3 regions of the Fulvimarina uroteuthidis genome follow, and region 3 is predicted to be linked to each of the others. Evidence: predicted binding sites of a transcription regulator. Region 3 holds the regulator's gene; each other region holds the start of a gene.
The links. The regulator LexA, encoded in region 3, represses DNA repair genes until DNA is damaged. The targets are predictions, from matches to a motif close to TGTTCNNNNTGTGTTCNG.
Positions count from the first base shown of each region.

Region 1: parE (DNA topoisomerase IV subunit B) is a predicted target of LexA. The motif match lies at 1,581-1,598, and genes of this name have one in related genera.
Region 2: U0C82_RS04515 (DUF3072 domain-containing protein) is a predicted target of LexA. The motif match lies at 6,922-6,939, and genes of this name have one in related genera.

Region 1 covers NZ_JAXLPB010000005.1:45,021-54,881, reverse strand. Annotated here, with positions in the region: gene U0C82_RS14545 (glutamine synthetase beta-grasp domain-containing protein) at 1-809, opposite strand, end outside; gene U0C82_RS14540 (DUF2735 domain-containing protein) at 1,199-1,399, shown strand; gene parE (DNA topoisomerase IV subunit B) at 1,703-3,727, shown strand; gene U0C82_RS14530 (hypothetical protein) at 3,834-4,463, shown strand; gene U0C82_RS14525 (DEAD/DEAH box helicase) at 4,671-6,215, shown strand; gene hflX (GTPase HflX) at 6,671-8,050, opposite strand; gene hfq (RNA chaperone Hfq) at 8,051-8,293, opposite strand; gene trkA (Trk system potassium transporter TrkA) at 8,542-9,861, opposite strand, start outside.
Region 2 covers NZ_JAXLPB010000001.1:967,840-977,700, forward strand. Annotated here, with positions in the region: gene U0C82_RS04485 (ROK family transcriptional regulator) at 1-993, opposite strand, end outside; gene U0C82_RS04490 (sugar ABC transporter substrate-binding protein) at 1,277-2,305, shown strand; gene U0C82_RS04495 (ABC transporter permease) at 2,551-3,621, shown strand; gene U0C82_RS04500 (ATP-binding cassette domain-containing protein) at 3,618-4,403, shown strand; gene rimM (ribosome maturation factor RimM) at 4,509-5,111, shown strand; gene U0C82_RS04510 (MFS transporter permease) at 5,160-6,479, opposite strand; gene U0C82_RS04515 (DUF3072 domain-containing protein) at 6,673-6,894, opposite strand; gene U0C82_RS04520 (hypothetical protein) at 7,095-7,625, shown strand; gene U0C82_RS04525 (hypothetical protein) at 7,681-8,037, shown strand; gene U0C82_RS04530 (EVE domain-containing protein) at 8,102-8,539, opposite strand; gene U0C82_RS04535 (YciI-like protein) at 8,551-8,841, opposite strand; gene U0C82_RS04540 (NAD(P)H-dependent glycerol-3-phosphate dehydrogenase) at 8,879-9,861, opposite strand, start outside.
Region 3 covers NZ_JAXLPB010000002.1:264,508-274,368, forward strand. Annotated here, with positions in the region: gene U0C82_RS06245 (SDR family oxidoreductase) at 1-337, shown strand, start outside; gene U0C82_RS06250 (DUF6538 domain-containing protein) at 1,392-2,273, opposite strand; tRNA gene U0C82_RS06255 (tRNA-Gln) at 2,416-2,489, opposite strand; gene U0C82_RS06260 (DNA-3-methyladenine glycosylase I) at 2,651-3,292, shown strand; gene U0C82_RS06265 (PQQ-dependent sugar dehydrogenase) at 3,657-4,850, opposite strand; gene lexA (transcriptional repressor LexA) at 5,085-5,801, shown strand; gene U0C82_RS06275 (ComEC/Rec2 family competence protein) at 5,795-8,335, opposite strand; gene gltX (glutamate--tRNA ligase) at 8,444-9,861, shown strand, end outside.

The DNA.
Region 1 (9,861 bases), on a different contig from region 3:
TGGTTGTCGGGACCGTAGACGGCGATATGCTCGTCGACGTTCTTCTCGAATGCAGCCATCAGCTTGAGGAAATAGTCCTTGCCGCCGGTCTCGCGCATGTAGCGCGTCGAGAAGTTGGCATGCATGCCGGAGCCGTTCCAGTCGGTCGCGCCGAGCGGCTTGCAGTGATATTCGATCACGATGCCGTACTGCTCGGTGAGGCGCTGCAGCAGATAGCGCGCGATCCAGATCTCGTCGGCGGCGCGCTTGGAGCCCTTGCCGAAGATCTGGAATTCCCACTGACCCTTCGCCACTTCGGCGTTGATGCCTTCATGGTTGAGGCCGGCCTCGAGGCAGAGATCGAGATGGGCTTCGGTGATCTCGCGCGCGATATCTCCGACATTTTCGTAGCCGACGCCCGTATAGTACTTGCCCTGGGGCTCGGGATAGCCGCTCTCGGGAAAGCCCAGCGGACGGCCGTCCTTGTAGAAGAAATATTCCTGCTCGAAACCGAACCAGCAGCCCTCGTCATCGACGATGGTCGCACGTTTGTTCGACGGATGAGGCGTTACGCCGTCCGGCATCATGACTTCGCACAAAACCAGGGCGCCATTGGTCCGAGCCGGATCGGGATAGACCGAGACGGGCTTCAGGACGCAGTCCGAGCTCGAGCCTTCGGCCTGTTTCGTCGAGGAGCCGTCGAACCCCCAGAGCGGAAGCTCTTCGAGCTTCGGAAACTCGTCGAAGCTCTTGATCTGGGTCTTGCCGCGCAGGTTCGGCACCGGGGTGTAGCCGTCCAGCCAGATATATTCGAGCCTGTACTTCGTCATTTGCATACTCCTGAGAGGGTCTTTCGAAAGAAAGGCTAGCCCATGGACCTTCGTGCCTTCCGCCTCGGCCAAACAGATGCAAAAGCCGTGCCAAGATCGGGCGCGACCGGTCTCGGGCAATGGCACGACCGCTTCGATTTTGTGCAGCGCGATAGGCAAGCGCCGGAACAATAGGCATTCCCACTGTCTGCACGCCTTTTACGCCGCAGATCACATCTTGTTGATAGAGGTGATATTGCCGGTCTCGACACGCCATCTTCCGCGCGAAGCGATCGCATTTGCTTTATTTTCGTGCATAATGGTCACGCAGTAGGCAATACGCGCTCGTCGCGACGCAGCGGCTTCCCGGCGGAATCCACCTGCCATCGCAACATGAAAGGAGCAGGCAAATGGCTACCGGCACGCACACACGCGCAGGCACCAGCGCCACGATCTTCCAGTTTCCAGTGGGTGGGCGCGCGGGGACCGTCGTTCCGCTGGATACGAGAGACGCGCTTCGAGGCATGATGTCCCAGACGACGGCCCGCAACCTCGACTGGCGCGCATTCTATCATGCCGAGGCGATCGAGGACGAACGCAAGGGTTCATGACACGGGCCTGATCGCCCTGGCGAAAGCCGCGCTCAAGGCGCATGATGATGCGCCCGTCGAAGCTGCTTTGGGCGTTGATCCGCCCCGGCATCGGTCGCCGCCCTTGCGGATGGGGACGAATGCCGTGGATAGTTCGGTTCGGCGGCATGCCATCCTGCGCCTGTCGCACGGACTTCGCTTGAAGAACATTTCGTGAAAGTGTAGCGTCGGCACCATGGTCGATACGCGCTTTCACAACTGGTCCGGAACCCATTCTGCATCCTGCGGCGCGACGACGCCGCAGCCTGGCATGGGGCGACCGGCATGAGCGACGATCTCTTTTCCGGAAACGCCGCGCGCAAGCTGCCCTCCACCCGCACCGCAAATCCGCGCAAGCCGAAGAGCGAGGGCTTCGACCCGAACGCCGATTATACCGCCGCGGACATCGAGGTTCTCGAGGGCCTCGAGCCGGTGCGCCGCCGACCCGGCATGTATGTGGGCGGGACGGATGCCAAGGCGCTCCATCATCTCTTCGCCGAGGTGATCGACAATTCGATGGACGAGGCGACGGCCGGCCATGCCAACTTCATCGAAGTCTCGCTGGACACCAACGGCTTCTGCACGGTCAGCGACAATGGTCGCGGCATCCCGATCGACCCGCACCCGCGATTCAAGGACAAGTCGGCGCTCGAAGTCATCCTGACGACGCTGCACGCCGGCGGAAAATTCGATTCGAAGGTCTACGAGACCTCCGGCGGTCTCCACGGGGTCGGCGTTTCGGTCGTCAACGCGCTGTCGGAAAAGCTGGAGGTCGAGGTCGCGCGCAACCGCAAGCTCTACCGTCAGGACTATGCACGGGGCCATGCGGTCACCCGGCTGGAGGAGGTCGGCGAAACGCAGAACCGGCGCGGCACGCGAATCCGCTTCCGCCCGGACCCGCAGATTTTCGGCGAGCACGCGACGTTCGATCCGGCGCGGGTCTACCGGATGGCGCGTTCGAAGGCCTATCTGTTCGGCGGCGTCGAAATCCGCTGGCAGTGCGATCCCAAGCTGTTGCCGGCCGACAGCGAGATCCCGGCCAGGGACACCTTCCATTTTCCCGGCGGCCTGAAGGACTATCTCGACACCTCGATCGGCAAGGACCGCATCACCTCGCAGATTTTCGCCGGACGCACCGAGAAGGTGTCCGGGCATGGCGCGGTGGAATGGGCGGTCGCATGGACGCCCGACGACGGGTCGATCCGATCCTATTGCAATACGATTCCAACGCCGGAAGGCGGCACTCACGAGACCGGCCTGAGGGCGGTGCTGTTGCGCGGATTGAAGGCCTTTGCCGAACTGTCGGGCAACAAGCGCGCCTCCGTCGTGACCGGCGACGACGTGATGTCGACGGCGTCCGGCATGCTGTCCGTCTTCATTCGGGAACCGGAATTCGTCGGCCAGACCAAGGACCGGCTCGCCACGTCCGAAGCGCAACGGATCGTCGAGCAGTCGATCCGCGATTCGTTCGAGATCTGGCTCGCATCCTCGCCGCAGGACGCCGCGCGCCTCATCGAATGGGTGCTCGACCGGGCCGACGAACGTCTTCGTCGACGCCAGGAAAAGGAAGTCAGCCGCAAGAGCGCGACGCGCAAGCTTCGCCTTCCCGGCAAGCTCGCGGACTGCTCGCAGACCGGCGCAGCGGGCGCCGAGATCTTCATCGTCGAAGGTGATTCCGCAGGCGGCTCGGCCAAGCAGGCGCGTGACCGCAAGACGCAGGCGATCCTGCCATTGCGCGGCAAGATTCTCAACGTGGCGAGCGCGGGACGGGAAAAACTGGGCGCGAACCAGCAATTGTCCGACCTGATCCAGGCGCTCGGGTGTGGAACCGACGCGAAATATCGCGATGCCGATCTGCGTTACGAGCGCGTGATCATCATGACCGATGCCGACGTCGACGGCGCGCACATCGCCTCGCTGCTGATCACCTTCTTCTACCGCGAAATGCCCGAGTTGGTGCGCAGCGGGCACCTCTATCTCGCCGTTCCGCCGCTCTACAAGCTGACGCAGGGCGGGAAGACGGCGTACGCCCGGGATGACCGGGACCGGGAACGGCTGATCGCGAAGGACTTCAAGGGCAAAGGCAAGGTGGAGATCTCCCGCTTCAAGGGGCTGGGCGAAATGCTGCCGTCCCAGTTGAAGGAAACCACCATGGACCCGCGCAAGCGCACCCTTCTCCAGGTGGTCATGGACGAAGCGCCCGAGGCTGGAACATCGGGGGCCGTCGAGGCCTTGATGGGCAACAAGGCCGATCTGCGCTTCCGGTTCATCCAGGAGCGCTCGGCGTTCGCGGACGATCTCGACATCTGACGGCATCCGGAACAGGCAAGGGGTCGAACCGCCGGCCGCGAGCCTTAGATGAGGGTTCGAGCTGCAGGCCCATGCCTGATCATCCATACGCGCCAGAAGGTCTCCCATGCGATACGTTTCAGCGACATTTCTTCTCGTTTCCGCGGCCTCGATGCTGCCGCTGACCGGATATGCGCAGACACCGGAGCCACCGGCGTCGCAGACCGCGCCCGCGGACGCGTCCGGGCAGCAGGCGCCCGCCGGGGCGCCTGCGACCACCCCCGATATAAATTCGGACACGCCCACGGCAGAGGCCGGCGAAAGCGCAGAGGCAGCGGCGACGAGCCCGTCTCCAGTGACCGTCGGCGCGGACGGGGTGTCGGCCATCGTCGGCACGCTCTCGCCGCTGATCGAGGACGTCCAGGTCGTCGGGCCGTGGACCGAGGGCGACAGGACCGGCGTCTGGCGCGCGGTGATGGCTCGGGACCCCGCCGATCCGGCCAAATCCCATTTCTTCATCCAGCAGATCGCGCCTTCGCCGAGCGGGGCTGAGATCGCGCGTTCGGTGCGCGTCGAGGAAGTCGCCGCATTGGGCGGAGCGGTCGTCGGCTATTCCGCCGATCAGCCGACGGAGGGGCAGGAAAACTCACTGACGCTCTTCTTCGAGATCGTCCCGAGCGACGGCGAGATCTCCGAGACCTACGAGCTGAATGTGCAGACGGACGGTTCCTACGCGTTCGGCACCGCGACGAACTAGCGTGCGCACGATCCGGCCGGGCCCGATGGTCGCAGCGCGTCAAACCATGGGACCGCATGGATTGCGGTCTTCGACGTGGCATCTCTAAAAAGCACGTTCCACCCGCCCTATATGGAGGATGGCGGTTGACTCCAACAAGGGCACGCTCTATCGCGCGCACATGGGCGGACCGCCGTCCCCATATTACGAAACGAGAGTATTGTCGATTTGACCACCTTTTCCGAACTCGGCTTGAGTGCCAAAGTCCTGGCTGCCGTTGAGGCGACGGGCTACACCGAGCCGACGCCGATCCAGGCCGAAGCCATTCCGCATGCGCTGCAGCGCCGGGATGTTCTGGGGATCGCGCAGACGGGAACGGGCAAGACGGCGTCCTTCGTACTTCCGATGCTGACGATGCTCGAAAAGGGCCGCGCTCGCGCGAGGATGCCGCGCACGCTGATCATCGAGCCGACGCGCGAACTGGCCGCGCAGGTGGCCGAGAGCTTCACGCGCTACGGTCACGACCAGAAGATCAACATCGCCCTTCTCATCGGCGGCATGTCGTTCGACGAGCAGGACCGCAAGCTCGATCGGGGCTGCGACGTGCTGATCGCGACGCCGGGCCGACTGCTCGACCATTTCGAGCGTGGCAAGCTTCTCCTCACGGGCGTCGAGGTTCTCGTCATCGACGAGGCGGATCGCATGCTCGACATGGGGTTCATCCCGGACATTGAACGGATCTGCAAGCAGCTTCCGTTCACGCGCCAGACGCTGTTCTTCTCGGCGACGATGCCGCCCGAGATCACCAAGCTGACCGAACAGTTCCTGCAGAACCCGGTGCGGGTCGAAGTCGCCAAGCCGGCGTCCGCCGCGCTCACGGTCGAGCAGCGGCTCGTTGCGGCCGGTTCGAAGGACTTCGAGAAGCGCGACCGTCTTCGGGAACTCCTCCGGGCCAATCCGGACGTCAGCAATGCGATCATCTTCTGCAATCGCAAGCGCGACGTGGCGACCTTGTTCCGGTCGCTCGAGAAGCACGGCTTTTCCGCCGGCGCGCTTCATGGCGACATGGACCAGCGCGCGCGTATGACCATGCTGCACAATTTCCGCGAGAACAAGCTGCAGCTACTCGTCGCCTCGGACGTGGCGGCCCGCGGTCTGGACATTCCCGCCGTCAGCCATGTCTTCAATTTCGACGTGCCGATCCACGCCGAGGATTATGTCCACCGCATCGGCCGCACGGGTCGCGCGGGACGTTCCGGCAAGGCCTTCACGCTGGTGACCAAGCCGGAGGTCAAGAACCTCGAGGCGATCAAGAAGCTGATCGGAACGGATATCGAGTGGCTGGACGGCGATCTGTCGACGCTGAAGGTCAGCGAAGGGGGCGGTGAGGACGACGAACGCCGCCCACGCGCACGCAACAGCTCCACCCGCAGCAGCGGGCGTGTCCGCAAGAGCAGAGCGCGTGGCGAAGGCGAGAACGAGACCGTCGAGCAGCCACAGGCCGAAGCGATCTCCAAACCTTCGGAAGAGCCAAAGACACCCGACATCCAGCCAGAAGACGAGACGATTTTGGACGCAGTTGCAAACCACGACGCCGACGCACCGGCGCAGCCGAAAAGCCGTGCGCAATCCAGCGCCCGGTCCCGCCCGGCGGCGCGCGGACGCAATGCGCCACCGGCAGCGGCCCGCGGACGCACACCGCGCGAGGAGGCCGGTCCGGTCGGTTTCGGCGACGATATTCCGGCCTTCATGCTGATCGCGACCGGTTCCTGAACCGCCTCCTGAAGGGAAAGCTTCAGGCAGCGGCCGACATTGAGAAGCCCTCGTCCGCAGAACGGACGAGGGCTTTTTTCGTGTGTGGCGGCTGGTCCGGTGCCGGGCCGTTGCGGAAGGTCGCAAAACCTCCGCGCGAAGGCTTGCCGACCGTGCGGATCGAAGATGCCGTAAGGAAGCATCGCGCGTCCACAGTCTCGGGCGACATATCAGCATCGCACGAGACTGTCGGTTTATTGCCTGGCGTGCCGGATCGACCGAAAAACCGGTTTCCACTTTTTCGCCTGGCCCCCTATTCGCACGCACGATGCCCCCGCCGGGTTTCAGAATTCACGCATCGGGCTTTCGGTCGATAAAGCGATCCCGATTTTCGCCCCGATGCACCGGCGTTTAGCGATGGGTCGAAGCTCGACCCGAACGGCGAGAGCGCCAACGGCCGTTCTGCGCCGGGCGTCCTATCCGAGCCGGATGCCCGTGCCGGACGCCTTCAAGCGGTTGAGCTCGGTGATTCCCTGTTGCGTCATCTGCAATTGCAGATGGACGGACCCGTTCTCCAGATCTTGGCGCTCCAGCACCGACGCATTCTGGTAGATCCAGGACAGATGGCTCATGCCACCGGAATCCAGTGTCACGTCGATCTCCGCGACCCGGCCCGCGATACGGCGTTCGATGTCCACCAGCAGCGCGTCGATGCCGTCCCCCGTATGGGCGGAGACGAGATGGGGCGCGTTGATGCCGCTCATGTTCGAGGCGAGCGTGCCGATGCGTTCCCGCTCGGATGCGTCGAGAAGATCGATCTTGTTCCAGATCTCGACCACATGCTCGGAATCGTCGGCATCGATCTTCAGGTCGCGCAGGATCTGCCGGACATCGTCTGCCTGGGCCAGCGTGTCGGGATCTGCGACGTCGCGAACGTGCAGGATGATGTCGGCCTCGATGACCTCTTCCAGCGTCGCCCGGAACGCCGCCACCAGATGGGTCGGAAGCTCCGAAATGAAGCCCACCGTATCGGAGAACAGGATCTCCGTCCCGTGCGACAGCGTCGTGCGGCGAAGCGTCGGATCCAGCGTTGCGAACAGCAGGTCCTTGGCGAAAACATCCGCCCCCGTCATCCGGTTGAACAGGGTCGACTTGCCGGCATTCGTGTAGCCGACGAGCGCCACGATCGGATGCGGCCGCTTCTGCCGCTTGGCGCGGTGCAGCTGGCGTGTCCGGCGCACTTGGTCAAGTTCCGCCTCCAGGCCCTTGATCTTGGACTGAAGCTGCCGGCGGTCGGCCTCGATCTGCGTTTCACCCGGACCGCCCAGGAAACCCGCACCGCCGCGCTGGCGTTCCAGATGGGTCCAGCTGCGCACGAGGCGTCCACGCTGATAGTTGAGATGGGCGAGTTCGACCTGGAGCCGGCCTTCCTTCGTCCGCGCACGCTCGCCGAAGATTTCGAGGATCAACGCGGTCCTGTCGAGCACCTTCGCGTTGAGCTCCTTCTCCAGATTGCGCTGCTGCACCGGCGTCAGCGGATGATCGAAGATCACCAGGGCGATCTCGCCGGCGGCGATGATGCCCTTCAGCTCTTCCACCTTGCCCGGACCGATCAGGGTCGCGGGGCGACGCTCGCGCTGGGTGATGACCGCGCTGTCGATGATTTCGAGATTGATGGCGGCCGCAAGTCCGACCGCCTCCTCGAGCTTGGCGTCGGGGGACCGGCGGACCTCGGTTTTCGAAGCCGCTTCGGCACGTGTCATCGTCTTGAAGATCGGAACATAAACGGCGGTCCTCGTCGGCTCCGCCTTGTGCTCGATCGGGCCGCTCGGGCCCTTCTCATGAAATTCTGCCAATCAGGCCTTCCCGTCATCGCCATCGTAAAGTGCAACCGGCTGTGCCGGCATGATGGTGGATATAGCGTGCTTGTAGACGAGTTGCGAATGGCCGTCGCGCCGCAGCAGGACACAGAAATTGTCGAAGGACGTCACCACACCCGTCAGCTTCACGCCATTGACCAGAAAAATCGTGAGGGAAATCTTTTGTTTGCGAACGGTATTGAGAAACAGGTCCTGCAGGTTCTGCGTGCGTTCAGCCATGGCGTTCGGCGCCTTCCTTCTTGTTATCGTTATTGAAGAGCCAGAGGGCTCCAGGCGTTGCACCACAGTACACCGAGATGAGAAAGGATCAATCCACCCCGCCTTGTCGGGACGCGATCGGGTGATGGAAGCGTGCGGGAAATCCGCCGGTTTCAAGACCGGAAATGCCGGAACCGAAATCGAGATTGCCACACTCCGAGGCGCGAAGTGCGCCCGCAGCCGAGGGAATGCTCCGCCCGCATCTGCGATCAGAAGAATTCGAGACTTACCCGGAACATCTGCTCGACATGGCGCACCGCCCCGGCCTTGGCGAAGATCACGACCCTGTCCTTGGCCCGGATCTTCGTCGCGCCGGTCGGCTTGATGAAGGTCCCGGCACGATAGATCGATCCGATACGCAAATTCTCGGGCAGATCCAGTTCCTTCAAGGGGACGCCGACGATCGGCGAGGTTTCGAGGGCTTCGGCTTCGATCGCTTCCGCAAGCCCGTTCTGGATCGAATGCACGGCGCGGATACGGCCGCGGCGCACATGCTGCAGCACGCGGGAAATCGTCACCGACTTCGGATTGATGAAGGCGTCGATCTCGAGCGGCCGGGTCAGGCCCTGGAAGGCCGAATCGTTCAGGAGCGCGAGATTGCCGTGACATCCCAGCCGCTTGCCCATCACGCTCGCCAACACGTTGACCTTGTCGTCATTGGTCAGCGAAACGATGAGGTCGCTCTCCTCGATATCGGCCTCCCGCAAAAGGTTCTGGTCGAGCCCCGATCCGTGCAGCACGATCGTGCGCTTGAGCTGGTCGGCAATGGCGACGGCCCTGTCGCGGTTCGCCTCGATGACGCGCATCTTGGCCCGAAGATTGCGTCGCTCCATCTCGCGGGCGACGTAAAGACCGATATTACCGCCACCGACGATCACGATCCGCGTCGCTTCCGGTTCGACATGGCCGAACAGGCCGAGGGTGCGCTTTACCTGCGCCCGCTCGACCACCGCATAGGCGACGTCGCCGGCGACCATCTGGTCGTTCGATCCCGGAATGAAGAGATTGTTGCCACGCAGGATGCCGACGACCGTGGCGTTCAGGTCCGGAAAGAGATCCGTCAGCTGGCCGAGCGGCGTGTTCACCACCGGACAATCCTCCCGGCATTCGATCGCGATCATGGCGGTCGAATTGTCGGCGAAGCGCACCGCGTCCATCGCTCCGGGCAAAGCGATGCGCCGCAGCACCATTTCGCCGACTTCGATCTCCGGGGAGATGATCACGTCGATCGGCATGTTGTCGGTGGAGAACAGATCCTGCCAGTGGGACTGCAGATAGCTCTGGGCACGCACGCGGGCGAGCTTCGTCGGAATGTTGAACAGCGAATGGGCGACCTGGCAGGCGACCATGTTGACCTCGTCGTGCAGCGTCACGGCGATGATCATGTCGGCCTGCTCGGCGCCCGCCTCGGCAAGCACGTCCGGATGGGCGCCATGCCCCACGAAGCCGCGTGCGTCGAGATTGTCGCGGATCGCCTGAACCAGCGTCGGCGAGGTGTCGATCACCGACACGTCGTTGCGCTCGGACGC
Region 2 (9,861 bases), on a different contig from region 3:
ATCGTAGACCGCGCTCGACGCCAGGACCGCATAGGCCAGCCCGTAGGACGCGTCGTCGATCCAGCGATCGAGAATGTCGCCGAGACCGTCCCAGACGGTCTCGTCCTCGAAGATCGACGCCGGATCGCCCCCGGCATCGCGGATGAGATTTTCCAGAACGTTGATCGAGGCGAACTCGATCAGTTGCCCGGCCCCGCCCGAACGGCGCGGGATCGGCAGCGAACCCAAAGCGCCGGCATTGCCGAGACGGCCGAGGATGAGATCGCCGTTGATGATGATGCCGCCACCGGCGAAGGCTCCGACGAAGAAGTAGACGAAATCGGCCGAGTCGCCGCGGCCGAACACGTTCTCCGCGGCGCAGGCCCCGGTCGCATCGTTCGCCATGTAGACCGATACGCCCGTCAGCCTGGCGAGTTCGGCCTCGACGTGGAAATCGCGCCAGGGCGCCATCCCCTCCTCCGGCGCGCCGATCTCGGCCGCCCACGACCAGAGATCGAAGGGCATCGCGACGCCGAGGCCGGCGATGCGGCCGCGCAGCGAGGGATCGAGCTCCGCCGTCAGTTCGCCATGGGCGGCCTTGACGAAGTCGCAGGTTTCGGACACGCGCGGATAGCTGTAGCGCATCACCCGGCGCGCCCGGATCCGGCCGACGAAATCCATCAGGACGAGCTCGATCGAACGCCGGCCGATCTTCAGGCCGAAGGACAGGGCCCCATCGGGATTGAGCCGCATGGGCACGGATGGCTGGCCGACCCGGCCGCGCCGCGGCTCTTCGCGAATGACCAGCTCTTCGCGTTCCAGCGCCCGCATGATGACCGAGGCGGTCTGCGCCGAAAGTCCGGTCCTGCGCGCGATGTCGGCCTTCGCCATTTCGCCGTGGCGGCGGATCAGCGACAGCACCGCGCGCTCGTTGTGGGCCCTGAGGCCCGACTGGTTGGATCCGCGCGCCCGTCCGTCGACCGCTGGCGCCTCCGGGTTCGTCCCGTTCGTCATGTCGTCCTCCCTGCGGCGCGGTCGTCGTCCTGCAACGAACCGCTTGTCTCGCGGTGTGGCCCGGCGCATGATCTCCATCCCAGACATGTGCGCGTTCCGGCCTGTATAATGCCCGGAAAAAACCGCTTGTCCAATAAATAACTTTCTGTGATTTATATATTGACAGCCGGTCGTGTTCGGTGTTTCCTGCTATCAGTGCCCGCACCAGGGAGGTCGGGCGGACAGGTCGGAAAGCCCTTGTCTAACGGGTCCGGCCAGACTGTTTCACGGGAGGAACATTCAGGTGAGATTTCGCACGCTTCTCGGCACGACCGCACTCGTCGCAGCCACCACATTCGCTCTGCCTGCCGCCGCGCAGGACGCCGACACCAAGGCCTGCCTCATCACCAAGACGGACACCAATCCGTTCTTCGTGAAGATGAAGGAGGGCGCGACCGCCAAGGCCGCCGAAGTCGGCGTCGACCTGTCCACCTATGCCGGCAAGATCGACGGCGACCACGAGACCCAGGTCCAGGCGATCGAGAGCTGCATCGCGGCCGGCGCCAAGGGCATCCTGATCACCGCCTCCGACACCAAGGCGATCACCGACGTCGTCCAGCAGGCGCGCGACCAGGGCGTGCTCGTCATCGCCCTCGACACGCCGCTCGAGCCGATCGATGCCGCCGACGCCACTTTCGCCACCGACAATTACAAGGCCGGCCAGCTCATCGGCCAGTGGGCCGCCGCAACGCTCGGCGACGAGGCTGCCAACGCCAAGATCGCCCTTCTCGATCTCTCGCCGTCGGCCCCGTCCGTCGACGTCCAGCGCGACCAGGGCTTCCTCGAAGGCTTCGGCATCGACGTGAAGGACAAGAACACGATCGGCGACGAGGACGATCCGCGGATCGTCGGCCACGACGTGACCTCGGGCAACGAAGAAGGCGGGCGCACAGCGATGGAGAGCCTTCTCCAGCAGGATCCCGACATCAACGTCGTCTACACCATCAACGAGCCGTCGGCCGCCGGTGCCTACGAGGCGCTGCGCTCCTTCGGCAAGGAAGAGGGCGTCCTCATCGTCTCCGTCGACGGGGGCTGCCCTGGTGTCAAGAATGTCGAAGAGGGCGTCATCGGCGCGACCTCGCAGCAATATCCCCTCGAGATGGCGAGCCTCGGCATCGAGGCGATCGCCCAATACGCCAAGGACGGCACGGTTCCGCAGCCCAGCGAAGGCCTCGACTTCTTCAACACGGGCGTCAATCTCGTCACCGACGCGCCGGTCGAGGGGGTCGAATCGATCGATGTTGCGGAAGGCCTCGATCGCTGCTGGGGCTGATGCCCGAACGCCGCTGATTGCGGGCGCCGCGCCAGCGGCGCTCGCCGGAAGCGACGGTCCCGCGCATGCGGACGCGCGGACCTTCGATCAGGGTTCGTCGATCGTCGTTCGTCACGCGTCCGTCATCCGTTCGGCGCCCATGCCACGGAGGCGGAGCGGGCCGGCATAGTCTCGTCTCCGATACGAAATGGGTCCGTCCGAATATCCGGGTGGATGTCTTCTCCTCATGATGGAGCAACCACGCCATGAGCCAAACCGGCGGCAAGGGGACGGAGTACGAATCGTCCCTCAAAGATAGCGACAAGGCGGTCGCACGGTTCGAACACAAGTCGCGGGGGCTGCTGGGCAACACCCAGCATTTTCTCCACGGCAATCCGACGATGGTCCCGGTCATCGTTCTGACGATGTCGGTGGTCGCCTTCGGCCTCGTCTCGCCGAACTTCTTCTCCGCCTTCAACCTGTCGCTGATCATGCAGCAGGTGGCGATCGTCGGCATTCTTGCGGCCGCCCAGAGTCTCGTCATTCTGACCGCGGGCATCGACCTGTCGGTTGCCGCCGTCATGATGATGATCTCGGTCATCATGGGCCGGCTCTCGGTCGAATTCGGTCTTCCGGTTCCCCTCGCCATTCTCGTCGGCATGGTCTGCGGCGCGGGCACGGGCCTGCTCAACGGCGTCCTGGTCACCAAGGTCAAGCTGCCGCCCTTCATCACCACGCTCGGCACCTGGAACATCTTCCTCGCGCTGAACTATTATTTCTCCAATCGCGAGACGATCCGCTCGCAGACGCTGGACGCGGAGGCTCCGCTCCTCAAGCTGTTCGGCGAGCGGTTCAACCTGGGCGGCGCGGTGCTCACCTGGGGCGTCGTCCTGATGGTCGTGATCTTCGCGCTCCTCTGGTACATCCTCAACCGGACCGCCTTCGGCCGCCACATCTACGCGATCGGCGACGACAAGGAAGCGGCAGACCTGTCCGGCATCCGCACGGACCGCACCCTGATCGGCGTCTACATGCTGTCCGGCGTGATCTGCGCCATCGCCGCCTGGGCCTCGATCGGCCGCGTGGGATCGGTGTCGCCGACCTCGTTCTTCGAAGCCAATCTGGAATCGATCACCGCCGTCGTCATCGGCGGAATCTCGCTGTTCGGCGGGCGCGGATCGATCCTCGGCCCGCTCATCGGCGCGATCATCGTGGGCGTCTTCAATTCGGGCCTTCGCCTTGCCGGCGTCGACGTCCTCTGGCAGCTTTTCGCGACGGGCTGGCTGATCATCGTCGCGGTCGCGATCGACCAATGGATCCGGAGGATCTCGTCATGACGAAGCCGACACCGACCCTGCAGGGCCGCAACATCGTCAAGCGCTACGGCCGCGTCACCGCCATCGACCATGCCGATTTCGACCTTTATCCCGGCGAGATCCTTGCCGTGATCGGCGACAATGGCGCGGGCAAGTCCTCGCTGATCAAGGCCGTGTCCGGCGCCGTGGTGCCGGACGAAGGCGAGATCCGCCTGCACGGCGAACCGGTGCGGTTCGCCTCGCCCATCGAGGCGAAGGATGCCGGCATCGAGACCGTCTATCAGCAGCTCGCTCTGTCGCCGGCACTCTCCATCGCCGACAACATGTTTCTCGGGCGCGAAATCCGCAAGAAGGGGTTTGCCGGCAAGTATCTGCGCATGCTCGATCGCCCCGCGATGGAGAAGATCGCCCGCGACAAGCTATCCGAGCTCGGCCTGATGACGATCCAGAATATCAACCAGGCGGTCGAGACCTTGTCGGGCGGCCAGCGCCAGGGCGTCGCCGTCGCGCGGGCCGCCGCGTTCGGCTCGAAGGTGATCATTCTCGACGAGCCGACGGCAGCGCTCGGCGTGAAGGAAAGCCGCAAGGTTCTGGAACTGATCCAGGACGTGCGCTCGCGCGGCATTCCGATCGTCCTCATCTCGCACAACATGCCGCACGTCTTCGAGATCGCCGATCGCATCCATGTGCACCGGCTCGGCAAGCGGCTTTGCGTCATCGATCCGAAGCAGGCGACGATGAACGACGCAGTCGCGCTGATGACCGGCGCGAAGGCACCGGAAAAATCGATGGAGGCGGCCTGATCCCGGATCCGCGAAGGTTTGACGCGTGCGCGACAAGGCTTATGAGAGAAAGCCCTGCCCTCGAAGGCAGGGCTTTTTCGTTTCATCTGCGGACGGTCGAACTCGATGACGCTTGAAAACCCCGTTCTCCTTGGAATCATTGGAGGTGCGCACGGCATTCGCGGCGAATGCCGGGTGAAATCCTACACCGACATTCCCACCGATCTCGGCGCCTACGGCCCCCTGCAGGATGCCGACGGCAACCGCTACACCGTGAAATCGGCGCGCAAGCAGAAGAACGTCGTCGTCGTCACGTTCGCGGAGGTCACCGACCGCAACCATGCCGAACGGATCAACGGCCGCGAACTCTTCGTCGAGCGGGCGCTCCTGCCGGAACCCGAGGATGACGACGAGTTCTATCTCGACGATCTGGAAGGCCTGACGGTCGAGACGCTGGCGGGCGAGGCGGTGGGGACCGTCATCGCCGTCCACAATTTCGGCGCTGGCGATCTCCTCGAGGTCGCGCCCGACGAGGGCATGACGATCATGATCCCCTTCTCCGAGGCCGCCATTCCCGAACTCGACATCGAGACGGGCATCCTGCGGGTCGATCCCGGCCCGGCAGGCCTTCTGAAGGATGGGGGTGCGCAAGAGGACGAAGACGCAGGATATGACGAGGAGACGGGCGACGGCGGCGAAGATGGGGACATGGACCGCTCGAACGGCTGAAGCACCCGCGCAGAGCTCCCGGCGCGAGGGGATGCGCCGCCTGCGTCCTCAACGCCCGTCGCCGGCATCCTGCTGGACGTCCTCGAGCCGGGCCGCGGTGACCGTCGCGCCAAGGCAGAGAACGGCGAACGCGGCGAGCACGCAGGGCGTGCCGAGCCTGTCGGCGAGAAGGCCGAACGCGCCCATGGCCAGAAGCACCGCGCCGATGATTGTGTTCGAGACCGCCGTATAGACGGCCCGGTCCTCGGGCCTTGCCATGTCGGTAAGATGGATCGACCGGCCCTGCCGGACACCCTGATAGGCGAGCATCAGACAGAACAGCGCGAAGGGGGCTGCGATCGGCCAGAGCGCCCGTGTCGCTTCCGCCAGCGCCAGCCCCGAGGAGACGGCGAGCACGACGAACCCCGCCATCGCCGAACAGATCAGAACCGCGCGGCTGGAGCGGTCCGACAGCCAGCCCCAGACCGAGGATCCGACAATCGCCGCAAGCGAGGAGGCAAGAACGAAGCTGCCCAGGGTTCCAAGCGCCTCGCCGCCATTTTCGCCAGCCGAAAGAAGCAGATAGGGCGGCGCGACCGCCGTTGCGGTGAGAAGCGCCCGGGTGGTGACGAACAGGCGGAACTGTCGGTCGGCCCATGCGCGGCGTCCATTGTCGAGGATCGCTTTCAGCCCGCTTTCGCCGCCCTCGTTGGCGCCGGCCTCTTCCGCCAGCATCGTGAAGCTGAAGGCGGCGGCCGCGAACAGCGCGCCGCCGATGCCAAGGCCGACGAGAAGAACCGTCCTGTCGAGCGGCAGAACGTCGAGGGCGAGCGCCGCGCCGTAGACGAGCACCAGCGCTGCCGCGATGGAACCCGCCATGCCGGTGATCGCGCCGCGCCGTGTCTTGGAGATCGTCTTGCCGAGAACGTCCTTGTAGGACACGGACGCCAGCGAACGGCCGAGCGCGAACAGGGCGAGAAAGGCCGCCACCGACCAGCCGGCGACCGCGCCCTCGAACGCGACGAGACATGCGGCCATCGCGAAGATCGCTGCCGCTTCGATGGCCGAGCCGAGACTCCAGATCCATTTGCGGCGCGGCATCGCGCGGACATGGTGGGCCGTGAATATCTGCGGAAGCAGCGCCAGCGATTCGCGGATCGGCACCAGGAGCCCGATCGCCGCACCCGGCGCGCCGACCGACTGCAGAAGCCAGGGCAGTATGAGCTTGGGATCGAGAAGCCCGTCGCCGGCCTTCGTGGCGGTCAGGCTGATCAGGTGAATGCCGGCATTTTGCGGCTGGTCCCGGCAGGCACTGGCCGGAATATCCCTGCAGACCCGGTTTTCCTCGTCCTCGAAGAACAGGTCGCCGAGATTGCGAACAAGGCTCATCCTGCCCACTCCAGTCCTTCAGGCCGCGTGATCCATCCAGTTTGGAACGATTCCAGAAAGGATCAAGGGCGAACGCATGGAATGGCGCCGCAGCATGGACTGTGGCATCGCACCTCCGGCGTGCGAGGCGGCTCGAAACCGCGCGCGTCGAGCGTTACGACGCGCGCGGATGGATCGGATCAGGTCGCGCGGATCAATCGCCGCCGACGCGCTTGCTCTGGCCCTGCAGCTTGTCGATCATGATCGAGGCATCGGCCTTGTCGAGTGTCTCGTCGAACGGCGTGCCGGTCTCTTCGCACAAGGTTTTCAGGTAAGAGGCCTGGGCACCGGTCATCGGCTCGTTTCCGGTCGTCCAGTCGGCAGGGTCCTTCTCGGTGTTCGACGAGCTATCGGTCTTGGGTGTCGCATCGGACATGGAATGTCTCTTCGGTTCGATCTCAACTGTTCCTGAAATGTTCCGGCCATCCGAAGGTTCCGCGGTTCAAGATGTCGCAGTCCCGGCTTCATCCGGCATTAGCCACGTGACGAGAAACATTCGCGCAGGCCTCTGTCGCCTGGCTCCGGACAGCTGGCCGAAAGCCGACCTTAACATCTTCGGTAGCAGATTTTGCCGGGATGACCCTCGAGCGCACCCCCTTCCCCGGAAGCGAAGCGACGGCCGTGGAGATCTTCCGTCTCGCGGAAGAATATCGCATCGCGGCCAACGCCCTTTCTGCGCTCGGCCGGTCCGGCGACCATTTGTCCCGCGCGCCCTTCCGGCTGACGGCGACCCATGCGGTCGAACTCTATCTCAACGCATGGATGCTGCTGGACGGGGTCAGTCCGGCGGCCATCCGTGCGCTTCACCATGACCTTGGGAAGCGCGCCGATCATGCCCTGGCGTCCGGTCTCGGCCTTCGCGGCAGGACGGCCGCCCATCTCGTCGCCATGTCCGACCGGCGTGAATATCTCGTCAGCCGATACGCGCCCCGGCAGTTCGGCACGCTGTCACAGATCAATCGGCTCACCGCCACGATGGACGAGATCGCGGCCAAGGTGAAGCAGCGCATCGATCGCCAGGCGGCGACAGGCGCTCCCGACGTTTGCGGGCGGGACAATATGTGCAGGTCGCAGAAGGTGGCCGAATCGGCGCCGCGACCGAGATAGCCGGGAGTAACCCGGTCCGGTCGCGATGCGACCCCCTTCCATCGAGGATTTGTCCATGCGCCTTCCGCTACTCGCCGCAACCGCCGCCCTTGCCTTCGCGGCACCGGCATTCGCCCAATCGTCGGCTGACGACATCCGCTCGGCCCTCGTCGGCAACACGTTCCAGGGCGGCATGGGGGGCGCTGCCTATACGAGCTATTTCGGCGAGGACGGCACCTATGCTGACGCCACGACCACCGGCCGATACGAGATCACCGACGAGGGCGTGTGCTATCCGGACACCGAATATGGCTGCTATCAGGCGACCATAGAAGGCGACCGGCTCGAATGGTCGAAGGACGGCGAGAGCCAGGGCACCGGCACCATCGTCGAGGGCAACCCGCTCGGCTTCGGCGAAGACGCCGCGCAGTAAGGTGCGCGACCTCCGCCGCTCGCCCGGCGGATCGGGCGGCGGCGGCTGGATGCGTGGGGGCGGTCTAGCCGCCCATCGCTTCGGCCGGATCGAGACCGCCCAGTTCGCAGACGAGCCGGAACTCGGCCTCCTCGACGGGCTGCACCGACAGGCGCGAATTGTTGACGAGGATCATGTCCTTCAGCCGCTCGTCGTTCTTCACCTGATCGAGCGTGACGGGCCTCGGCACGTCCATCACCGCCTTGACGTCGACGCACTCCCACCGGTCGCCGTCGGCCGTGGAGTCCCGATGGGCTTCCGCGATCACCTCGACGATCCCGACGACCGCCTTGCCCTCGTTGGAATGGTAGAAGAAGCCGCGATCGCCGACCTTCATCTCGCGCATGAAATTGCGGGCCTGATAATTGCGCACGCCATCCCATTCCTGGCCGGCATCGCCCTTCGCCTTCTGCATGTCGAAGGACCATTTGAAGGGTTCGGACTTGAACAACCAGTAACGCAATGCGTGTCTCCTCAGGCGTCCGCCGGCTTCTTGATCGCCCAGACCCAGGGACGCACGGTGACGGTTTCGAACAGCCCGGCACGGGCATAAGGGTCGCGGCCGGCAATCTCCTGGGCTTCGGCCTTGTCCCTGGCTTCGACGACGACGAGGCTGCCGCAGGGGGCTTCCTCGTCGTTCAGGAAGGGACCTGCGAACGACAGCGTCTCGCCGAGCCCGTTCAGGAAGTCGACATGCTCCGGGCGCGTCGCCTTGCGCAATTCGAGACTGTTCGGCTTGTCCTCGCAGATGATGGCAAACAACATGGGTGATCTCCTCCTCGCAAACTGATGGTTCGCAGCGTTAGACGCTCTCGGCTTCCCGGCGCAAGGGGCGGGCGAGAAGGGTCCGCATCGCCTCGTCGACCGAAATCTCGCCGGCGAGAATGTGCGAGACCACCTCGAGGATCGGCGCCTCGATGGCCCGCTCGCGGGCAAGCCTTGCCGCGATCCCGGCGGAATAGACGCCCTCGGCAAGCTTCAGGTCCGTGCGGTCGACGCCGCGGCCAAGGGCGACGCCATAGGCGAAATTGCGCGACTGTTCGCTGGAACAGGTGAGGATCAGATCGCCGAGGCCCGACAGGCCCATCAGGGTTTCGGGCTGCGCCCCGAACGCGTCGCCGAGCCGGCGCAGTTCGGCAAATCCACGCGTGACGATGGCGGCCTTGGCCGATTCGCCGAGCCCGCGCCCGATCGCCATGCCGGCGGCCAGCGCGAGAACGTTCTTCAGCGCGCCGCCCGCCTCGACGCCTGCGATATCGTCGCTGGCATAGCAGCGGAACGCCTCGGTCGAAAGCTGCTCGCTCGCCGCTTCCGCAAGCGCGATCGTGGGCGCCGCCACCGTCACGGCCGTCGGCAGGCCCCTTGCGACATCGCGGGCAAAGCTCGGGCCGGACAGGACGCAGAACGGATTGTCGGCAAGGCGCTCCCGAACGATCTGCGAGGCGAACCGTCCGCTCTTCCGGTCGATCCCCTTGGCGCAGAGGACCAGGAGGGCCGTCTTCGGCACGAAGCGCGCCAAAGCCTCGCTCGCCCCGTCGAGCGCCTGCGCCGGCAGAACGAACAGCACGGTCTCGGCGTGCTCCAGGGCAATCCGGGGATCGCTCGTCGCGCGCAGCGCGGCCGGCAGCTCGATATCCGGCAGATAGGCGGCGTTGCGGTGCTCGGCGGCGATGGCGGCCATCGCCGCCGCGTCGCGCCCGTAAAGCACGACATCGTTGCCGGCCCTTGCGTAAAGGCTGGCGAGCGCGGTGCCCCAGGCCCCCGCCCCGATCACGGTGATCTGTT
Region 3 (9,861 bases):
CGCGTCCATGTCCGGCGTAATCGTCAACCGGGGCCTCAACCAGGTCCACTACAACGCCTCCAAGGCCGGCGTCATCCATATGTCGAAGTCGATGGCCATGGAATGGGTCGATCGCGGCATCCGCGTGAATTCCATCAGCCCGGGCTACACCGCGACGCCAATGAACACGCGGCCCGAAATGGTGCACCAGACCAAAGAGTTCGAGAGCCAGACTCCCATGCAGCGCATGGCAAGCGTCGACGAGATGGTCGGACCCGCGATCTTCCTCCTGTCCGACGCCGCGTCCTATTGCACAGGCGTCGATCTTCTCGTCGACGGCGGCTTCTGCTGCTGGTGAAACGGGCCCAGATGTTCAGTCCCGGACCGCAGTAGCAGTCTCAACGACGGAGCAAATCCAGGCCAGTGTGGCGGAGTAAAGCCAGGCCAAGGGGCCGAGAGGGCACGATGTCGGGCGAACTGAGAAACTGACCCCCTGACGAAGCGAAGAATTGGCCCCCTCTCGACACCGAGAGGAGAACGCCATGACGATCGAGAATACGAGCATGTCCGACGCACTCCATGTCCGCTTCGACAACTGCTACCTGAGTGGGAAGACTGCATAGCCTGCGGATGGTCGACGGGTCGAGCGGGAAACTGCGCCGTCGCAAGCGAGCCCGGCGTTAACCACGTTAGCAAGTTTGCTCGTATCGACGCCTTGCGATCGGTGGTTGAGGGCGGCAGGTCATCAGGCAGGCAGCGGACCAACGGGTCATCCGCCGCCCTTGAAGCAAACGGCCCCCGTCGGTGTTACAGCACCGGACGAGGGCCTGACCCAGAACCTAAGTGAGAGGTCCCAGGCTATGACGAGCCATATCCGCTTCGTCCCTTCGTTGAAAGTTTTAACGAACACGCACATCGGTCTCTTCCGAATCGCGCGCGCTTGCGCCGTTTCGTTCGCCTGATCGATCCGATCGGCCCGAACGGCTGTTCGACGGAGACCGCCTTTTCCGGCGTGCTTCGTCTAGTTCGCCTTTCCACATTTCACTGAGACGACCAGCACCGTTCGCTGACGGTAGGGCTCGCGACCTGCGAGATCTCACCGCACGATCGGGCGTGACGTACATACTGTCCTATCCGCTTTCGGAACGGTCCGCCGTTCGAATGTTGGTCTGGGCGGGATGCATGGCGTCGGTCGTCCCTCATCGAAGGGATATCCCCCATGAACCCATCCACGCTCCGCGCCTCGCGGCGTCGGCCGCCGCAAACATCTTCCGCACGGTGTACGGAGAACGTCCGCGCTCTCGACGTCCCTGCCGACACCAGCGAAGTCGAACCCTGTCTCGATCAGTCCGTGCGTTGGGACGCCCCCCGATCGCAAGGATACCGTCGCATCTGAGGATATCGCATCCGGTTCACACCGTTCGAACAGGGCGTCGGCACCTGCGGACCTGCCGCGCTCCTATCCCTGCCGCCTCGATCCCGACGCCATCGCAGCCGACCTTGAGCCGTTCGTCGAGAAGGCAGTCGCTCAGGTCGCTGCCGCCGTACCGAGCCCGGACGCGATCCTCGGTCGCTACATCGCGGTCGCGGCCCTCATCCGCTCGGTCTCGTTCCATGAGGGCAAGCTGCTTGAGGACGCGATGATCGCGATCGGAGCGGCGAACCCCGATCTCGTCGTCCTCGGCAGCAGCGTCCGGCTTCCGGTAACGGCGGCCGCCCTTGAAGCGGTTGCGCATAACAGATCGGGGGCGCTCGTCGGATTGTCCTTCGATGCCGACGCGAAGGCGAAGTCGACCTATACGCCGGACCTCGTCACCGTGAACCGGCGCTATCGTTCCGCCCTCGTCATCGACGTGAAGCGCTCGCTCGCCTCCTATCTCGACACTCACCGTCTGAGCGAAATTAGAACCCGCATGCTGGCGGCCTCCCTGACGGTACGCCCAACCGACCTCGAGATCGGCCTCCATCTCGCGGACATCGTCCGTTGTCCCTGCGCGCCGCGCGGCGAATGCGATGTCCTCGAGATAGGTGTTCATGCGCTCGATCTCGGCGCGGAAGATCTGTTCGAGCTGATCCTTCGTCGTCATGGCGGCAGTCGGTCTCACGGTCAGGTCGGCAAGGAGCGTGTTCAGACGCTGCGCCATGTAGATCGCCTTGCGATGATCGGACAACCGCAGGGAGAAGGACAAGCGCGCCTGCCGAGGCATGCGCCTGAAGCGCACGGGCACGCGAGCACGCCAACAAAACGTGTGCCCACGCCGTTCGAGAGTGGGAATGTCATGCCGCCGAGCCACCGACCGGGTTCCTTCGTCCGAGAGCCCGGACGGACGACAATGGCCATCACCTCTGGACTACAGGTTTGGCCCAAGTGCGAGAACGATAAGCTGACGGATTCTCAATCAAGAGAGAAAAAGATTACAATGATTTGGAGAGTGCTGGCTGGGGAACCTGGATTCGAACCAGGACTAACGGAGTCAGAGTCCGTGGGTCTACCGTTAACCTATTCCCCAATGGCCCGTTGTCGGGCAGGGTCGATATATCGGTTCGGCGCAGGATTGGAAACCCTTTGTCGGGAAAAAAATCGACATGCCGGTTCCGGCGGCCGATGCGCCGGGTGTCGCGGCGCGCTTTCGCGCTGGCCTTTGCGAGGCGGTCGCCTATCCTTCGGGTCATGGACGACCACGCGGACACAGGCCTGCTCGAAGGCGCGGAGGATGGGCTTTGCCGCTGCCGGTGGGCGGGGCAGGATCCGCTCTACCGGCAATATCACGACAAGGAGTGGGGGCGCCCCGTGGGATGCGACCGGCGGCTTTTCGAGAAGCTTTGCCTCGAAGGCTTTCAGGCCGGCCTGTCCTGGATCACGATCCTGAGGAAGCGCGACGCGTTTCGCGAGGTCTTTCACGGGTTCGAGATCGAACGGGTCGCGGCGATGGGCGAAAGCGATGTGGACCGGCTTGTCGCCGATGCCCGGATCATCCGCCATCGCGGCAAGATCGAAGCCGTGATCGGCAATGCCAAGGCGACGGCGGCGGTGATCGAGGCGGAGGGCTCGCTGGCCTCGTTCCTGTGGGCGCACGAGCCTGCGGCCACCGAACGGCCAGACCAGGTGACGCCCGAATGGATACGCGCCAACCCCGTCACGCCCGCCTCCCGGCGGCTGTCGGCGGCGCTTCGCAAGGCCGGCTTCCGCTTCGTCGGACCCACGACATGCTATGCCTTCATGCAGTCCATGGGCTTCGTCAACGATCATTATCCCCGATGCCATGTGCGCGAGGCCTGCGAACGGGACCGTGCGGCGTTCGTGCGTCCCTAGAACAGCGGCCCGAAAATCGGGATCGATTGTCGGAAAGCCCGATGTTCGAACGCCAACGGATAGCGGGCGCATCCCGCGTCCGACCAAACGCCGATGCTCGAAGGTTCGCTCGCAGTGCCTTCGTCGCCGCTTCCGGATCGGCGCAAATCGTGTCGCAAAAGGACCGGAACGACCGGCTCCATCCGCCGGCCTCGAAGACCGGATCGCGGGGACGGACGGCGGCGGTCCGGCGCCCCCGACCCCATGCCATACGGACGGGGCAGCGGTACGGGCGCGTGCGAGCCCTTTTAAAAAGGCACCGGCGGGGTCATGGTCGACCTCCCCGGCGCTTGCAGCCGGCGAGGCCCTGTCGTTCGAGCCCGCGTCAGCTCGCTTCGTCTGCCGGCGTCAGCTTGATCAACCGGCCGCCATTGCCGTCCTCGAGCACCCAGATCGCGCCGTCCGGGCCCTGTTCGACCTCGCGAACGCGCTTGTCCCACGAGAAGCGCTCCGCTTCGCTGGCGGACTCGCCCTCGATGTCGACATGGACCAGCGCACGGCCCGAGAGCGCGCCGAGAAACGCGTCGCCCTGCCAGTCGGCGAAGGTCTCGCCGTCATAGATGATCAACCCGGCCGGCGAAATCGATGGCACCCAGGAGACCTTGGGAGCGGCGAAGCCGTCTTCCGACGGGTCGTGATCGGGGATCGAAACGCCGGAATAGTTGACGCCGTTCGAGGCTTCCGGCCAGCCATAGTTTGATCCGGGCGTGACGAGGTTCAACTCGTCGCCGCCGCGCGGCCCCATCTCGGTTTCCCACAATCGGTTCTCGCCGTCGAAGGCGATGCCCAGCAGATTGCGGTTGCCGACCGTCCAGAACTGCTTGGCAAGGTCGCCCTGGTCCTGAAACGGGTTGTCTGCGGGGACCGAGCCGTCGAGGTTGAGACGGACGATCTTGCCGAGGTTCTTGTCCATGTCCTGGGCGGGCGTCTGCTTCTGGCGATCGCCCGAGGTGATGAACATGAAGCCTTCCTGATCGGACCCTTCCGGCCCGAACGCGATGCGGTGCGAATAGTGCCCGTTGCCGGGAACGTGTGGCTCCTGCTCCCAGATCTTGGTGACGTCCGTCAGCTTCGGCGTGCCTCCGGAGGTGTCGAGCACGGCCCGTGCGACAGCGGCACCGAACGTCGCCCCGTCGTCGAGGCTTTCGGCATAAGAGAGGTAGATGGCGTTCGACTGCTCGAAGTCGGGGCTGACCACCACGTCTCCGAAGCCGCCCTGCCCCCCATAGGCGACGTCGAACATGCCCTCGACGGCGGTCTTGGTGCCGTCCGGCGAGACGTGCTGCAGCGTGCCGGCCTTTTCCGTCACCAGCATCGATCCGTCCGGCAGGAACGTCATGGCCCAGGGTTCTTCGAAGTCGGCCAGCGGGGTCGCGGTCAGTGCGGTGCCCTCGCTGCCGTCGATCGAAAAGCTTTCCTGCGCAAGCGCCGGAGAGGCCAGGAGCACGCCGGAGGCGAGAAGGGAACCGAGGGCGGAAAGGCGGCGCGTGCGCGAGCGGGTCGAGGCGGTCTGGATCATGCTTCGTCTCCTGTCGGATTGAGGTCGCGTTTCCTTCCAGATAGGGACGCTGGACACGAATATCCGCCTTTACGAAGATTTTGCCGCAGGTCCGCAACCCGGGCGAGGTGCCCCGGGGCGTTGCCGACTCGAAGGGGACAGGGATGTTTCCCGATTCGTTCGCTCCTTCCACTTGCAGAACACAATAAGAACAGATACCGTTGTTCAGGTTTTGTTTTGGAGGCTCCGATCCGTATGCTGACGCGCAAGCAGCACGAACTTCTGTCCTTTATCGATCGGCGTTTGACCGAGACCGGGGTGCCGCCCTCGTTCGACGAGATGAAGGACGCGTTGGACCTCAAGTCGAAATCGGGCATTCATCGCCTGATCACGGCGCTGGAGGAGCGCGGGTTCATCCGCCGCCTCCCCAACCGCGCACGCGCGCTCGAAGTGTTGAAGCTGCCCGAGGCGATGCGCCGGACCGAGGCCCAGACCCCGCCGCCGCGCGGGTTCAAGCCGAGCGTGATCGAAGGCTCCAAGGGGGCTCGCACCCGGCCGGACGAGGCGGGAGGCGGCCGTGCGCCCGGCGCCAATATCTCGATCCCGGTGATGGGCCGGATCGCCGCCGGCGTGCCGATTTCCGCAATCCAGCACAACACCCATTCGATTTCCGTTCCGCCCGACATGTTGCGGGGCGGCGAGCATTACGCGCTAGAGGTCAAGGGCGACTCGATGATCGAGGCCGGCATCCTCGACGGCGACACGGTCGTCATCCGGCGCGGCGATACGGCGAACCAGGGCGAGATCGTCGTCGCGCTGGTGGACGAGGAAGAGGCGACCCTCAAGCGGTTTCGCAAGAAGGGCGATACGATCGCGCTCGAAGCGGCCAATCCCGCCTACGAGACGCGGATCTTCGGGTCGGACCGGGTTCAGGTCCAGGGCAAGCTGGTGGGCCTCATCCGCCGTTACTGAGGGATCGACCGCCCGCCCGTTTCGGCCGCGGCCGGGCCGGTGGAGGACGTTGACCTGTCGCGATCCGGCGTGCCGGACGGCGCCAAGGGCGGGTTCGCGTCCAACGCGTCCGATCGCTGCGCAACGGAAGATGTCGTTGCCGCCGCCGGCAGCGTCGGGACGGGGCCTTTGCCGCCGGACGACGCGTCGCGGATCGGCGGCGCCGCATGCGCGCCCGCGTCCGGCGCGTCCGGCCTAGGCGCAAGGGGCGGGTCCCTCGGCGCCGGATTCTTCCAATATTCCGGCCAGGCAGCAAGGCGGTGCCGGTTCCACGGCGCCGGGTCTTCCGGGATCGAACGCTCGATCAGGATGTCGCCGGAGGCGCGGTCGCGGCGGATGGCGAGCGAACCGGTGCGTCTCAGGGTCCTGAAGGTCACGAGATGGGCGCCCGACCGGCAGCGCGTCTGGCGTGCGGCCCGCGCGACGATGGCGATGTCCGCCGCGTCGCACGCTTGGCCGAGAAGCCGGTAGTCGGTGGTATAGGCGATCTCGATGCCGCTGCCGGTCGAAAAGCGACAGAGCTGCGACGCGCAGTCGTCCAGGCCTTGCAGGCTGCCCCGTTCCACACCGCCGGCAAGAAAGGCGCGGTCCCATTGATCCGCGACGAAGCCGTTGGGCCGCTTTGCGGAATAAAGAATGTCCCCGTCTTCGAGGACCGCGAACGTCTTGCCGTCCTCGAAGATCAGGACATCGGGCCGTTCCAACGGTATTGCGGCGAACGCAAAGCCCAGCCCGGCGATCGGAACCGCTCCCCATCGCAGCCGTCCGACCGGGACGCAGAAGACGAGAAGCGCGAGCGTCATGGCGATGAGCGCCAGCGGCGAGACGATGCCGGTCGGCTGGTCCGGCAGCCATTGGCTGAGGCGGACCGCGACCCCTATCAGAACGTCGAGCCCGAACCCCATGACGGCAAGCGCCGGGGAATCGAGGCCGAAGGGCATCAACACCACGCCGATCAGCGCCATCGGCATGATGAGAAGCGCGAACAGAGGCATGACGGCGACGTTCGCGACGAGGCCGAACGGGGCGAAACGCTGAAAATGGTAGATCGAATAAGGGGCCGTCGCGAGCCCGGCGATCAGTGCGGTGGCCGCCGTTCCGGCAATGTAGATCAGAACCGACCGGGCGATGCCGCCCGAGGGCGGCTCGGTGCGCCCGCGGGTGCGCCACCGCATGTGCTTGTGGCGCGTGTAGGCGCCGAAAACGCCGACGAGCCCGATGGTCGCGGCGAAGCTCATCTGGAAGCTGGCGGTCAGCACGGCGTGCGGACTGAGCGCGAGGATGACGATGGCGGCGATCGAGACGTTGCGCATCGTGATGGCCGGACGGTCGGCGAGAACCGCGAGCAGCATGACGAGAAGCATGAGATAGGCCCGCTCGGTCGCAACGCTCGATCCCGACACGACGAAATAGAAGGATGCGACGAGGATCGCGCCGACGGCCGCCCATTTCTTGATCGGCCAGACGAGGGCGAGGGGACCGAACAGGGCCAGCCCCCGGCGGATCGACATCATGGCAAAGCCGGCGACGAGCGCGACGTGGAGCCCGGAAATCGCCAGAATGTGGGCAAGCCCCGTGGCGCGCAGGGCTTCCGTCGTGGCTTCGTCGATTCCCTCACGCTGCCCGGTGACGAGGGCGGCGGCGACGGCGCCCGGCTGGCCTGGAATCATCGTGCGAATGCGGTCGGTCATCGCGCCGCGCAACCCGGCGATGCCCGTCCGGGCCCGGTCGATAAGGCCTTGCCGCGCTTCGGCCATATCCTGACCGGTGTTTGGCCGCGGCGAGCCGAGTGCGAAACCGTAGGCGCCGAGACCGTCGAAATAGGGGGCGAACGCGAAATCGTACGCGCCGGGAAAGGCCGGCCCGGCAGGGGGACGCAACCGGACGAGCCCCTCGTAGCGATCGCCGGGCGCCATGATCGCGTGCCCGGCGCGAACCACGATGCGGGCGCGCTGCGGCGGCCGCGAAAGCGCGGGGCGCAAGGTCTTCTCGATGTCGACGAGATAGCGCGAGCGGCCCTTTTCGTCGATCTCGTGACTGGCGATCCGTCCCACGACGAAGACGGTCGCCTCGCCGGAAAACACCGTCGTGCCGGTTCTCCAGATTTCGGCGTGGGAGAGTGCCATGCCGGCCAGGAGGCCCGCCAGGACACGCATCGCCGCCGTGCCGCCCATTCTGCCCGACAGGTGCCGGATCGCCATGAGAAGCCCGAGCAAAAGCGCGGTCAGCGCCAGCACGCCCCGGGAGGCGCCGAGGCCATGGACGGCGGTCGCTCCGGCCGCCATCGCGATCGCGACCATATGGAAGTCCGTTCGGTAGGCACGCTCGGTGCGCCATTCGGCGGCGAGCCAGGTTCCGATCCCCGAAAAACCGACGACCGGGGGGCGGCGGGCGAACCGCGCGAGAAACGCCGCCGCCCCGCCCATGCGATCGCGCACGAACCGGATCGGCCCGGCGGAGCGGCCCGTCTCGGGCAGGGTCTGCGGATCACGCACGCGGCAAGGGTCCGTTTCTTGTCACCACCGTCCGCTATGCTACACACGCCTTCGACAAAGCGGAACGATCTTCCGTGTAAATTGCACCTCTCGATGAATGGAGCATCCATGACGGACGGCGTCGTTACCCGTTTTGCGCCCTCGCCAACCGGCTTTCTGCACATTGGCGGCGCCCGCACCGCCCTGTTCAACTGGCTCTACGCGCGCGCCAAGGGCGGGCGGATGCTGCTGCGCATCGAGGACACCGACCGCGAGCGTTCGACCCCCGAGGCGGTCACGGCGATCATCGAGGGGCTGAAATGGATGGGGCTCGAGGCCGACGGGGACCCGGTCTCGCAGTTCGAGAGCGCAGGCCGCCACCGGGCGGTCGCCGAGGAGCTGCTGGCCAGGGGACAGGCCTACAAGTGCTATGCCACCCAGGACGAACTCGCGCAGATGCGCGAGACGGCCCGCGCCGAAAAGCGGCCGCCGCGTTATGACGGGCGCTGGCGCGACCGCGATCCGTCGGAAGCGCCGGCCGGCGTCGATCCGGTCATCCGCCTGCGCGCGCCGCTCGACGGAGAAACCATCGTCGACGACGAGGTCCAGGGCCGAATCACCTTCAACAACAAGGAGCTCGACGATTTCGTCCTGCTGCGCTCGGACGGCTCGCCCACCTATATGCTCGCAGTGGTCGTGGACGATCACGATATGGGCGTCACCCACATCATTCGCGGGGACGACCATCTGACGAACGGGGCCCGCCAGACCCTCATCTACAAGGCGATGGGCTGGGACGTGCCGGTGATGGCGCACATTCCGCTGATCCACGGCCCGGACGGCGCCAAGCTCTCCAAGCGCCACGGCGCGCTCGGCATCGAGGCTTACCGCGCCATGGGCTATCTGCCGGTGGCGCTGCGCAACTATCTCGTTCGGCTCGGCTGGAGCCATGGCGACGAGGAGATCATCTCCACGCAGGACATGATCGCCTGGTTCGACGTCGGCGACATCAACAAGGGCGCGGCGCGTTTCGACTTCAAGAAGCTGGAAGCCGTCAATGGATGGTGGATCCGCCAGTCGGACGACGAAACCCTGACCGATGCCCTGATGGGCGAACGCGACGCACTGCCGAACGGCGGCATTCTGAAGACGCGGAGCGACGCCGAGACGCGCGCCATGCTGCTCGCCGCCATGCCGGGCCTGAAGGAGCGCGCCAAGACCCTCGTCGAGCTCGCCGACAGCGCGACCTATCTTTTCGCCGCCCGTCCCCTGCCGATCGAGGACAAGGCCGAGGCGATCCTCGCCGACGGCGGGCGCGAGACCATCGCCGGGCTCACGCCGCGTCTCGAGGCCGTGTCCGAATGGGCCGTCGAACCGCTCGAGGCGGCCGTGCGTGCCTATGCGGAGGAGAAGGACATGAAGCTCGGCAAGGCGGCCCAGCCCCTGCGGGCCGCCCTGACCGGCCGCACGACCTCTCCCGGCGTCTTCGACGTCCTGGCGGTGCTCGGCCGCGACGAGTCGCTCGCCCGGCTGAAGGACCAGGCGGC